2 regions of the Alteromonas sp. ABH4_453 genome follow, and region 1 is predicted to be linked to the other one. Evidence: predicted binding sites of a transcription regulator. Region 1 holds the regulator's gene; the other holds the start of a gene.
What was found. The regulator FNR, encoded in region 1, switches genes on or off when oxygen is low (the NO sensors DNR and NnrR bind a similar motif). The targets are predictions, from matches to a motif close to TTGATCTAGATCAA.
Positions count from the first base shown of each region.

Region 1 (5,195 bases):
GACCGCTAAAGGTGGCCTAACACCTGAGCAAAAGTACGAAGCCGTTCAAGCTATGCAGCAATCTGGCGCGAAAGTGATGATGATGGGTGATGGTATTAACGACGCGCCCGTTCTTGCCAGCGCTGATGTGGCAATTGCAGTAGGTAATGCCACAGACGTGGCTAAAACTGCCGCCGACGTGATACTGCTTGGCGATCAGCTGCTTTCTGTACCAGAACTTATTCGAACTGCGCACCAAGTGAAGCAAAAAATAAGGCAAAATATTGGCTGGTCGGTAGGTTACAACGTTTTAATCTTACCTTTCGCCGTATCAGGCTTACTTTCACCGTGGATGGCTGTTGTTGGTATGTCGTTAAGCAGTATCATTGTGGTCACAAACTCAACGCGACTTTTGAGCAAATAGCATGAGTATTATTTACGTACTAATTCCAATCGCCATCATCATTGTTGCCGTCGCTATCGTGATATTCTTTTGGGCGGTGAAAACCAATCAATTTGAAGATTTAGATCGCCAAGGTTATAGCATACTGTTTGACGATGATCTTCCGCCAGAAGAAAAAAAGCTAGCTGAGCAACGCAAGCAACTTCAAGACAGTAAAGTAGACAAAAGCCAAGCGCCACATGGAAGGGATTAACTACTTCTCTGCGTTTCTTATCGGCTTAGCCGGCGGAGTTCACTGTGTGGGAATGTGCGGTGGAATTGTCGCTGCGCTAAGGATGGTATCGCCTAAAGGCGCTTCAGCATTACCCTATACCCTTGCCTATAACATGGGACGTATAGTGAGCTACACCATCGCCGGAGCAATAACCGGGGCACTTGGAAAAATTGCAGCAGATTATATACCTCTTGCCAACTATGCCCTTTCCCTACTTAGCGGAATCATGTTGCTTCTACTGGCGTGTTATTTAGGGAAGTGGTGGACTGGCTTAACGGTGCTGGAAAATGCGGGTAAAGGCCTATTTTCTAAAGTCCAGCCGCTTTCAAAGCGCTTTTTGCCATTTAAGACCCCATTCAGTGCGTTACCTTATGGTTTTATTTGGGGTTGGCTTCCTTGCGGTTTGGTGTATTCCACACTTACCTGGTCTCTCGCGGCGGGTAATGCGCTAGAAGGCGCTGGTATTATGTTCTTCTTCGGTTTGGGTACATTACCCACCTTGCTCGCCGCAAGCGCTGGTAGCCAATATATTGTTCGAAGTTTTCAACATAACCATTTTAGACAAATTATTGCAGTAATAATGGCCATATATGCCGCTTATCTTATCCATGGCGCAATCGTTTAAAAATGGGTGTATCATTGTCGAGTATTCTTTTATAGAGCGTGCATTATGAGCAAAGGAAGCCAATTTTCTATTCACTGTCAAAACTGTAGTTTCAGTCACCTGTGTTTACCGGTGGCGTTAAACAAAACAGAAATCGAATCTCTTGACGATATTATTGAACGCAAGAAGCCGCTTCATAAAGGTGACACACTGATTCAAACTGGTGATAAATTCCGTTCTTTATTTGCAGTAAGAACCGGTTCATTTAAATCATTTGTGACTAATACCGAAGGTGAAGAACAGATTACCGGTTTCCACTTTCCTGGTGACATTATCGGTTTCGATGCATTAAGAGAGAACAAACACCAAAGCTATACCTCTGCGTTAGAAACTGCCATGGTGTGTGAGCTTCCCTACGAGACCCTCGACGAAATGTCAGTGCAATTTCCTAAGCTGCGCCACCAAATCATGAGCTTCATGAGCGCTGAAATAAAACAAGATCACGACATGATCATGCTTTTAAACAAGCGAACCGCAGAAGAGCGTTTATTGTATTTTATATCACATCTTTCTCAGCGCTTTGAAGAGCGTGGCTTTTCCCATAGAGAATTCCACTTAACCATGACGCGCAACGAAATTGGAAACTATTTAGGGTTAACGATTGAAACGATTAGTCGTCTGTTAAGCCGTTTTCAAAAAGACAACATCATAAAAGTAGACGGCAAGCTTATTACTATTTTGGATTTCGATAGACTAAACACCAAACTAGCGGCGCTTAACGGCCCAAGCGTTGTCTGCGGTTAGTCCTTTTTAAGTGTTAAATATGGCGCGCACTAAGCGCGCTTTTTTGTGACCTGTGTTAGCCACCTATCTAACCTTTCAGCACCACGCCGGTTGCGCCTTATTTTATTCAAATCACTAAATTCACTCATGGTCGGCTCGTAAAATTCTTGATCTAAAACAACTTACGTTTTTCCCAATGTCGTTTATAGTTAGTATTAGAAAGCTTCGATTTCGACAGCCACTACTAAATTTCGTAGTTAGGGGGACGTTATGATTGAGTGTAAACGAATTCTGGCCGTGGTAGATGCCGAGCGCGATAACCAACCTGCACTAAGCCGTGCTTATGAACTCGCTTCAAAAACAGGCGCTTCAGTTACCGCCATGATGGTGGTATACGACTTATCTTATGATATGACGACCATGCTTAGCCCCGATGAGCGCGCGTCAATGCGCGATGCAGTCACAAAGGAGCATGCAAAATGGCTTGCCACCCACTTAAGAGAACAAGGATTCACTGAAACTGATATCGTTGTAGAATGGAATAATCGCGCGTATGAATCGATTATTTACTACACCCTAAACAATCAGATAGATTTAGTAGTAAAGGCAACCAAAAAGCACGACGATCTTGCTTCTGTTATTTTCACTCCCACCGACTGGCACTTAATGCGTAAATGCCCTCGCCCAGTGTTGCTCGTTAAAGAGCACGACTGGCCAGAAGGCGGAGAGATTATTGCTGCAGTAAACGTAGGCAGTGAAGACGATGAACATGCCGCACTAAACGATAAGCTCACCCTTATTGCTAACGACTACGCCTCTTTATTGAAAGGCAGCGTAAATTTAGTCAACAGTTACCCTTCTACTCCACTTAATATCGCGATAGAAGTACCTGAATTCGACCCCGACACCTATCATGACGCGGTAAAAAGCCATCATTTGAAAGAAATGCGCAGCCACGCACTAAAATACAGTATTCCAGAAGACAAATGTGTAGTGAAAGAAGGCTTGCCTGAAAAAGTTATCCCGCAAGTGGCAAAAACACTGGATGCAGAACTGGTTGTTATTGGTACCGTTGGCCGTGTGGGCATTTCAGCGGCCCTAATTGGTAACACTGCAGAACACGTGATCGACGAACTCAATTGCGATGTGCTTGCTATTAAGCCAGATGGATTTGTGTCGCCGTTGTCGGTGTAATCTTTTCATCAGTACCTCATAGCCCGTGTTTGCCGTTACTTAGCGGCCAACACGGTATGTCACCAACAAATTTAACTTCACAAGCATGGTCTCGAAAAGCCGCTTTAATGTATAATGGTGGCTTTATCACAAACCAAGCTAGTTAATTATGAGTTTAGGCACAAACAGTGCTGACGCGTCGCCATTAAATGCTGCGCAAAGTAAGCAAAAGTACAACTTCAACAAACTTCAGAAACGACTTCGCCGCAATGTGGGTAAAGCCATTGGCGATTTCGGTATGATTGAAAACAACGACAAAGTAATGGTGTGTTTATCTGGCGGTAAAGACAGCTACACCATGCTAGATATTTTATTGTTTTTAAAGAAGATTGCGCCTATTCACTTTGATATCGTTGCGGTTAATCTTGACCAAAAGCAGCCTGGTTTCCCAGAACATATCTTGCCTGAATATCTAGAAAGCATTGGCGTTGACTACAAAATTGTAGAAGAAGACACCTACTCTATTGTTAAAGACAAAATTCCAGAGGGAAAGACGACTTGCTCTCTCTGTTCTCGCTTGCGCCGTGGTATTCTGTACCGCACGGCAAAAGAGTTAGGTGCGACTAAAATTGCATTAGGTCATCACCGCGACGACATGCTAGAAACGTTTTTCCTCAATATGTTTCATGGTGGAAAGCTTAAGTCTATGCCGCCAAAGCTAGTCAGCGACAACGGTGAACACATCGTTATTCGTCCATTGGCGTACTGCACAGAAAAAGACATCGAGAAATATTCTCAGGCCGCTGAATTTCCGATTATTCCTTGTAACCTTTGTGGCTCACAAGAAAATTTACAGCGCCAAAACATCAAAGCAATGCTTCAAGACTGGAACCGTCGCTTCCCAGGTCGTATAGAGTCGATGTTCCGTGCGCTTCAAAACGTGGCCCCTTCACACCTTGTAGACAGTAACCTTTATGACTTTAAATCGATTGCCACTCAAGACGGTCCCGTAGAAGATGGAGATATCGGGTTCGATGAACCTGCTTTCACTACAGAAAATAGTACAGACTTCAGTGTTGAAAATAATACTATTGAAGTTATAAACATTATGGAACCGAAGTAAATGAAAATTGGACTTGCGTTAGGTGCCGGTGCCGCAAGGGGCTGGACTCACATTGGCATCATTGAAGCATTAGAAAAACTCGGCGTAAAAGTTGACGTTGTAGCGGGATGCTCTATTGGTGCCTATGTTGGTGCTGCCTACGCAAGTGGCAAGCTGGAAGGGTTGAAAGAGTGGGCCTGTTCACTTAGCGACTGGCAAGTGCTTGCGCTTATGGGAGTTGGGCTTAGGCGCGGTGGCATCGCTAGCGGCCAAAAAGTTTTCGACAAGCTTGCCAGCGAGTTTTGTGTCTCTTCTTATGAAGAAATGCTGAAGCCCTTTGCGACGGTGGCAACTGACCTCTATACCGGCCGTGAAGTGGTATTTAACTCAGGTCCTATTGGCGACACTATTCAAGCATCGTGCGCTATTCCAGCGCTCTTTGCGCCCGTGGCACATGGCGATCGATGGTTAGTTGATGGCGCCGTTGTTAATCCCGTCCCCGTGAACTTATGTCGTCAGTTAGGCGCAGACTTCGTGATTGCGGTTAACCTCAACGCTGATTTTCGTCCACTTCGCTTGGAGAAATTAAGGCAGGATCACGAGGAAAACCAGCGTAAAACAGAAGACTTTTTTACTAAAAGCCAAAACGTATTGCGCCAATGGTTTTCGCCTGATAGTAAAGATGATAAAGCGTCAGAAGAAAGTGAAGAGCAGCTTCAAGTCAATGCTTCTGAAGATGTGAATACCGAAGAAAGCATAGCCTCTGATGTTATTGAAAAAGTAGAAGAAGAATTTACCGAAGTACCGGCTAAAGTGAATAAGCGAAACCCACCGGGAATTATGAGCGTTATGAGCAGTTCACTTGAAATACTGCAGG
Region 1 is NZ_JBSWXP010000008.1:27,014-32,208, reverse strand. Features, by position in the region: gene ACXAGV_RS15910 (heavy metal translocating P-type ATPase) at 1-403, shown strand, start outside; gene ccoS (cbb3-type cytochrome oxidase assembly protein CcoS) at 405-635, shown strand; gene ACXAGV_RS15900 (sulfite exporter TauE/SafE family protein) at 622-1,281, shown strand; gene fnr (fumarate/nitrate reduction transcriptional regulator Fnr) at 1,327-2,064, shown strand; gene uspE (universal stress protein UspE) at 2,314-3,237, shown strand; gene ttcA (tRNA 2-thiocytidine(32) synthetase TtcA) at 3,386-4,339, shown strand; gene ACXAGV_RS15880 (patatin-like phospholipase family protein) at 4,340-5,195, shown strand, end outside.

Region 2 (5,195 bases), on a different contig from region 1:
CGACCTTTATCCCAGGGAGAAAATGATAAATGAAGTTACCGCACGCAAAAATTGCAAGGGGGTCATAGCTTTTTACGTCATCAATGTTTGCAAGCAAGACTTCAGAGTCATCAAGTAAATTTTCACATGTAGGCTCTAGGTACCATGCAACTTCATCACCTCTAGCTCTTATCTCAGTTTGTAATGGACGCAAAATTGAATATGCGTAGGGAAGAGATGCGAATAGTACGTAACGTTTAGGCATGTAAATTTCTTCTTAGCTTCTTTGTTTTGATAAGCGGATTTTAAAGTATAACTAACTTACCGTACTATTAGTATTATGAGCGTTACTAGAAACTCGTTGGTTACTTGATTAACTAAGAAGTTCATACTTATAAGGAACAATATAGATGAAGCATACTATAGATAGCTTTAAGGGCATTTTTCCATCAATAGATAGCTCAGTATATATAGACGCTTCATGTCGAATAGTCGGTGATGTGAAAATTGAAAAAGACAGTAGCGTCTGGCCATTGGTTGCTGCGCGCGGTGACGTGAACAAAATTCGTATTGGCGCCCGTTCTAATATTCAAGACGGCAGTGTTTTGCACGTTACCCGTAAATCCGAGAAAAACCCCAACGGCTTCCCACTTATTATTGGTGACGACGTTACCGTTGGGCACAAATGTATGCTGCATGGCTGCAAATTAGGTAATCGTATTCTGGTAGGTATGGGCGCAATTGTAATGGATGGCGTTGTTGTTGAAGACGATGTGTTCATTGGGGCAGGTACATTAGTACCGCCAAACAAAAGATTAGAAAGCGGGTTTCTTTACGTTGGAAACCCCATGCAAAAGAAGCGACCGCTTAACGATGCCGAAATGGCATTTCTAAAACAATCTGCTGTGAACTATATTGTATTAAAAAACGAGTACCTTGAAGAAGCGAACTAGTTTCGCTTCTCGCCTTGCTCAACGATAGCCCTGACACGTTTTACAATATCTGAAGTATCGGGGCGCTTTTGTGTCCATATATAAAAAGCTTCAGCCGCTTGCTCGACCAGCATCCCTAACCCATCTATTTGTGTTTTAACACCAAGTTCGGCCGCATCTCTCATAAAGCGCGTGGGTGAGTTTTTATATACCATGTCGTAAACCACTTCACAGTGTTGTAAAACAACATCATTTAAACTACACGGCAACTCATTACTTAAACTCGCGGCTGTTGAATTGATAATAATATGAGGTGCTATCGTTGCGATATCTTCAAGTGCTACCACCTGTACTTTAGGGTTTGACGCGGCATTTGCCACTTCATCAGCTTTTGCTTTGGTTCTATTTGCAATGGTTAAGGAAGCGGCTCCGGCTTTTAATAACGGCGAAATGACGCCACGGGCTGCGCCACCTGCACCAATAAGCAATACACGTTTGCCCTTAATTTCCACTCCATTATTGAGTAAATCATTTACCAGCCCAACACCATCTGTGTTGTATCCAAGTACATCACCATTGCCACTATTCATTAGTGTATTAACAGCTTGTGCATCTTTAGCCGCTTGATCATCTACCTTTGCCAGGTTGAATGCATCTAGCTTAAAAGGCATGGTGACATTGCAGCCTACAGCACCTTTCTGCGCTAAGAACACTTTGGCAGCTTCAACAAAACCATATTCAGGCGCAAGTATCTTTTCATAAGAAATATTTTCTCCAACCTGATCTGCAAACATTTGATGAATAGTTGGTGATAAACTCTGTGCAATAGGATTTCCGAATACAGCGAATTTTTTCATGGGAATACGAGACTTATTTAATATAAAGAAGAAAAGCGATAGTCGTGCCTCGCAGAGTACACCATATGCGCGTATAGGTGGAGAGGAGAAAGTACGGGAATTAGCAAATACATTTTACGACATAATGGAAACCGACCCACTTGCAAGTGAACTACTTGCTATTCACCCTCAGCCATTAGAAAGAATTCGTCACGTATTCTTTTTATATTTGAGCTTATGGCTTGGTGGTCCTGATGATTATCAGCAGCAATTTGGACACCCGCGTTTGCGTGCTCGCCACCTTCCCTACACAGTAACACCAGAGTTAAAAGCACAGTGGATGTATTGTATGCGAAAAGCCATGTTTAAAACGGTAGAAGATATCGCCTTAGCTCAACAGTTACTTGATGCACTCGATCAACTTGCCAATCACATGGTGAATACAAAGTGAACTACCCAGCGACATCGCTTCGCTCTAATCACGGGTTTTCTTAGCAACATTAGATAAAAAAGCGCGTTGAAAGGGTTAACCTTTTAACGCGCAAGTCCCCTGTTACTGTTTACGCTCTTGTTGGCGTATAAAGTAGTGCAATTATGAAAGCTTCAACTCTTAGGTTTAGGCTTTAGAAGGTGTAACCCACCGATATCGTATACACCCAAGGGTCTATTTCAATATCACTCACCTTTCCAGCAGCATCACCTACTTTAAAGGTGGCTTCTGTATCAATATCAATGTAACGAACCGATGCGTTTACATGCCACTTAGTATCTATCTGATAGTCCATACCAACCTGAGCCGATACACCAAATGAGTTATCAAGTGATAGGTCACTTAAGCCCGCAGTTTCATTTGCGCCCGTAAACTCCTCATCAAAGATAAAGGTATAGTTGATCCCTGCACCAATGTACGGCTGAAATGCAGCGCTTGCGTCGTTGAAGTAATAGTTCGCTGTTAATGTAGGAGGAAGGTGCGTCACTTCACCAAGCTGGTTCCCCGTACCTAGAGGGTCTGCAACAGAAAAGCTCACGTCGTGCTTAAAGGGCGTTGCTGCAAGCAGCTCGATATTAATATTATCGGTAATAAAGTACGCAACGTTCAAACCTAGCTGGGTATCATTATCGATATTAAGGGCAACACCGAGGTCAGTACCACCAGCGACGATGTTAGAAGTAGATTCGTCGGGAGCAACGTTAGTAAGACCGCCACGAACAATCCAGTCGCCCTGCTGGTGAGCGTTAGCTAAAGGTGAAAGTGCAGCAAGTGTAAGACAAAGTGCAGATGCAGATAAAAAGTGTTTGCGCATGATGTGTCTCTTTTGTGTTTAACTAAGATGGCGCTACTTTACGCCTGTGGTTAAGAGAAACATTGATCCAGCGCAAGCTTGATAACTCACTGAAACAAAGATGATATTCGGACTTGATGCAGATCAAAAAAACGCCCTGTGTTCATTTCACACGGCGTTTTCATTATTGATGGCGCTAGTTAAAACAGTAAAAGCGAGCTTACTGAGCTCAATTCACCAGTCAGTAGGCTTTAACCAGTCAGTTAACTTAGCTTCAGCGCTACCCGGTGCAGGTGTATAGCAATATTCCCAGCGGGCTAGCGGCGGCATCGACATTAAAATAGACTCTGTGCGCCCACCGGTTTGTAATCCAAACAGGGTACCGCGGTCGAATACTAGATTGAATTCAACGTAGCGACCTCGGCGATATAGCTGGAAGTCTCGCTCTCTTTCACCAAAGTCGGTTTGCTTACGGCGTTCTACAATAGGAACGTAAGCATCAATAAAGCCGTTGCCTACCGCCTGCATAAATGCAAATGACTGTTCAAAGCCCCATTCATTCAGGTCGTCGAAGAATAAACCGCCCACTCCGCGAGTTTCATTGCGATGCTTTAAGTAAAAGTAGTCGTCGCACCACTTTTTGTACTTAGGGTATACATCGTCGCCAAACGGCTTACATAATTTCTTTGCAGTATCATGCCAGTGCACAACGTCATCTTTGAACGGGTAAAACGGCGTTAAGTCAAAACCACCACCAAACCACCAGATAGGCGCTTCACCTTCTTTTTCAGCAATGAAAAAGCGAACATTAGCGTGTGACGTTGGGATATACGGGTTATGTGGGTGAATAACAAGTGATACGCCCATTGCTTGAAAGTTTCTTCCCGCAAGCTCAGGACGATTTGCCGTTGCTGATGCAGGCATTTGGCTGCCAAACACGTGTGAAAAGTTAACGCCGCCTTGCTCAATCACCGCACCGTTTTTTAAGACTCGAGAGCGACCACCGCCGCCTTCTTCACGCTGCCAGCTGTCTTCGACAAACTGACCTTTCCCGTCGGCGAGCTCGAGGGTTTGGCAAATGGTGTCCTGCAGCCCTAGTAGATAGCTTTTTACTTGTTCTATTACTTCAGCGGCATTTTTACCGTCCAGTAATTCTGCTGACGTCATGCTCTTATTACCTCTGCTGTGTCACCATCGCGAATGGTACTGGGTTTAGTTGCACCGCCTACTGCACCATCAACGTAAAAAACGGAATCAGCGAATACGGCTTTTGCCTCTTCAGTAGTGGTGGCTGGCGGTTGACCGGTTAGGTTAGCACTTGTAGAAACAAGTGGCTTCCCTAACTTATTGCACAGCTCTACTACTACTGGATGATTAGTTACGCGCACAGCTATTTTACTATGCTTACCGGTTAACCAAACAGGCGCCGATGACGACTTAGGTAAAAGCCAAGTGTTAGGGCCTGGCCAGCTTGAGAAAATATCGGTACGACGATGTGGTTGTATGGCATTGTCGTTAACATAGGGCAATAGCTGACTGTAATTGGCAGCTATTAAAATAACGCCCTTTTCTACTGGTCGCTGTTTTATCTCTAACAGCGCATTTACCGCTGCTTCATTGTCTGGGTCACATCCAATGCCCATCACCGCTTCGGTTGGATAAACAATTAAACTTCCCGCTTCAAAAGCGGCAACAACAGGGTCTATTTCAGATGCATTAGCCTCAACGGGGGTAAACGTATTTACGTTCCCATTTTGGATCTCAGACATGATTTTGATCTCTACGTATAGTTCTTGGTGTAGTTTGTATAATTACTTTTTAAAGCCACAGTTGGGCTGAGGGCACTGTAACTGCCCCCTCTTTTCTATCAATACTCCCCAACCGCAGTCTGGGCAGCTTTCATTTACAGGCGTGAAATTTAGCACATATCGACATTGTGGATAATGGTTGCACGCAAAAAACTGTTTGCCGTATTTGTTAGTACGCGAGATTAAGTGCCCTTTCTTACACTTTGGACAATCTACCAAGGTGTCTTCTTTTTCTTTAATAGGCTCTATGTGATGGCATGTAGGAAAATTGGTACAGCCGATAAACATACCAAACCGCCCTTTTTTTATTGCAAGGTCGGAGGCACATTCGGGGCAAGCTATACCTTCTAAGGTTTT
Region 2 is NZ_JBSWXP010000002.1:1,189-6,383, forward strand. Features, by position in the region: gene ACXAGV_RS03390 (CDP-glycerol glycerophosphotransferase family protein) at 1-244, opposite strand, end outside; gene ACXAGV_RS03395 (gamma carbonic anhydrase family protein) at 390-932, shown strand; gene aroE (shikimate dehydrogenase) at 929-1,768, opposite strand; gene ACXAGV_RS03405 (group II truncated hemoglobin) at 1,767-2,198, shown strand; gene ACXAGV_RS03410 (OmpW/AlkL family protein) at 2,371-3,051, opposite strand; gene hemF (oxygen-dependent coproporphyrinogen oxidase) at 3,265-4,197, opposite strand; gene tsaC (L-threonylcarbamoyladenylate synthase type 1 TsaC) at 4,194-4,799, opposite strand; gene ACXAGV_RS03425 (DNA topoisomerase family protein) at 4,842-5,195, opposite strand, start outside.
Region 2: the regulator FNR is predicted to act here: its motif matches at 3,165-3,178, upstream of ACXAGV_RS03410 (OmpW/AlkL family protein).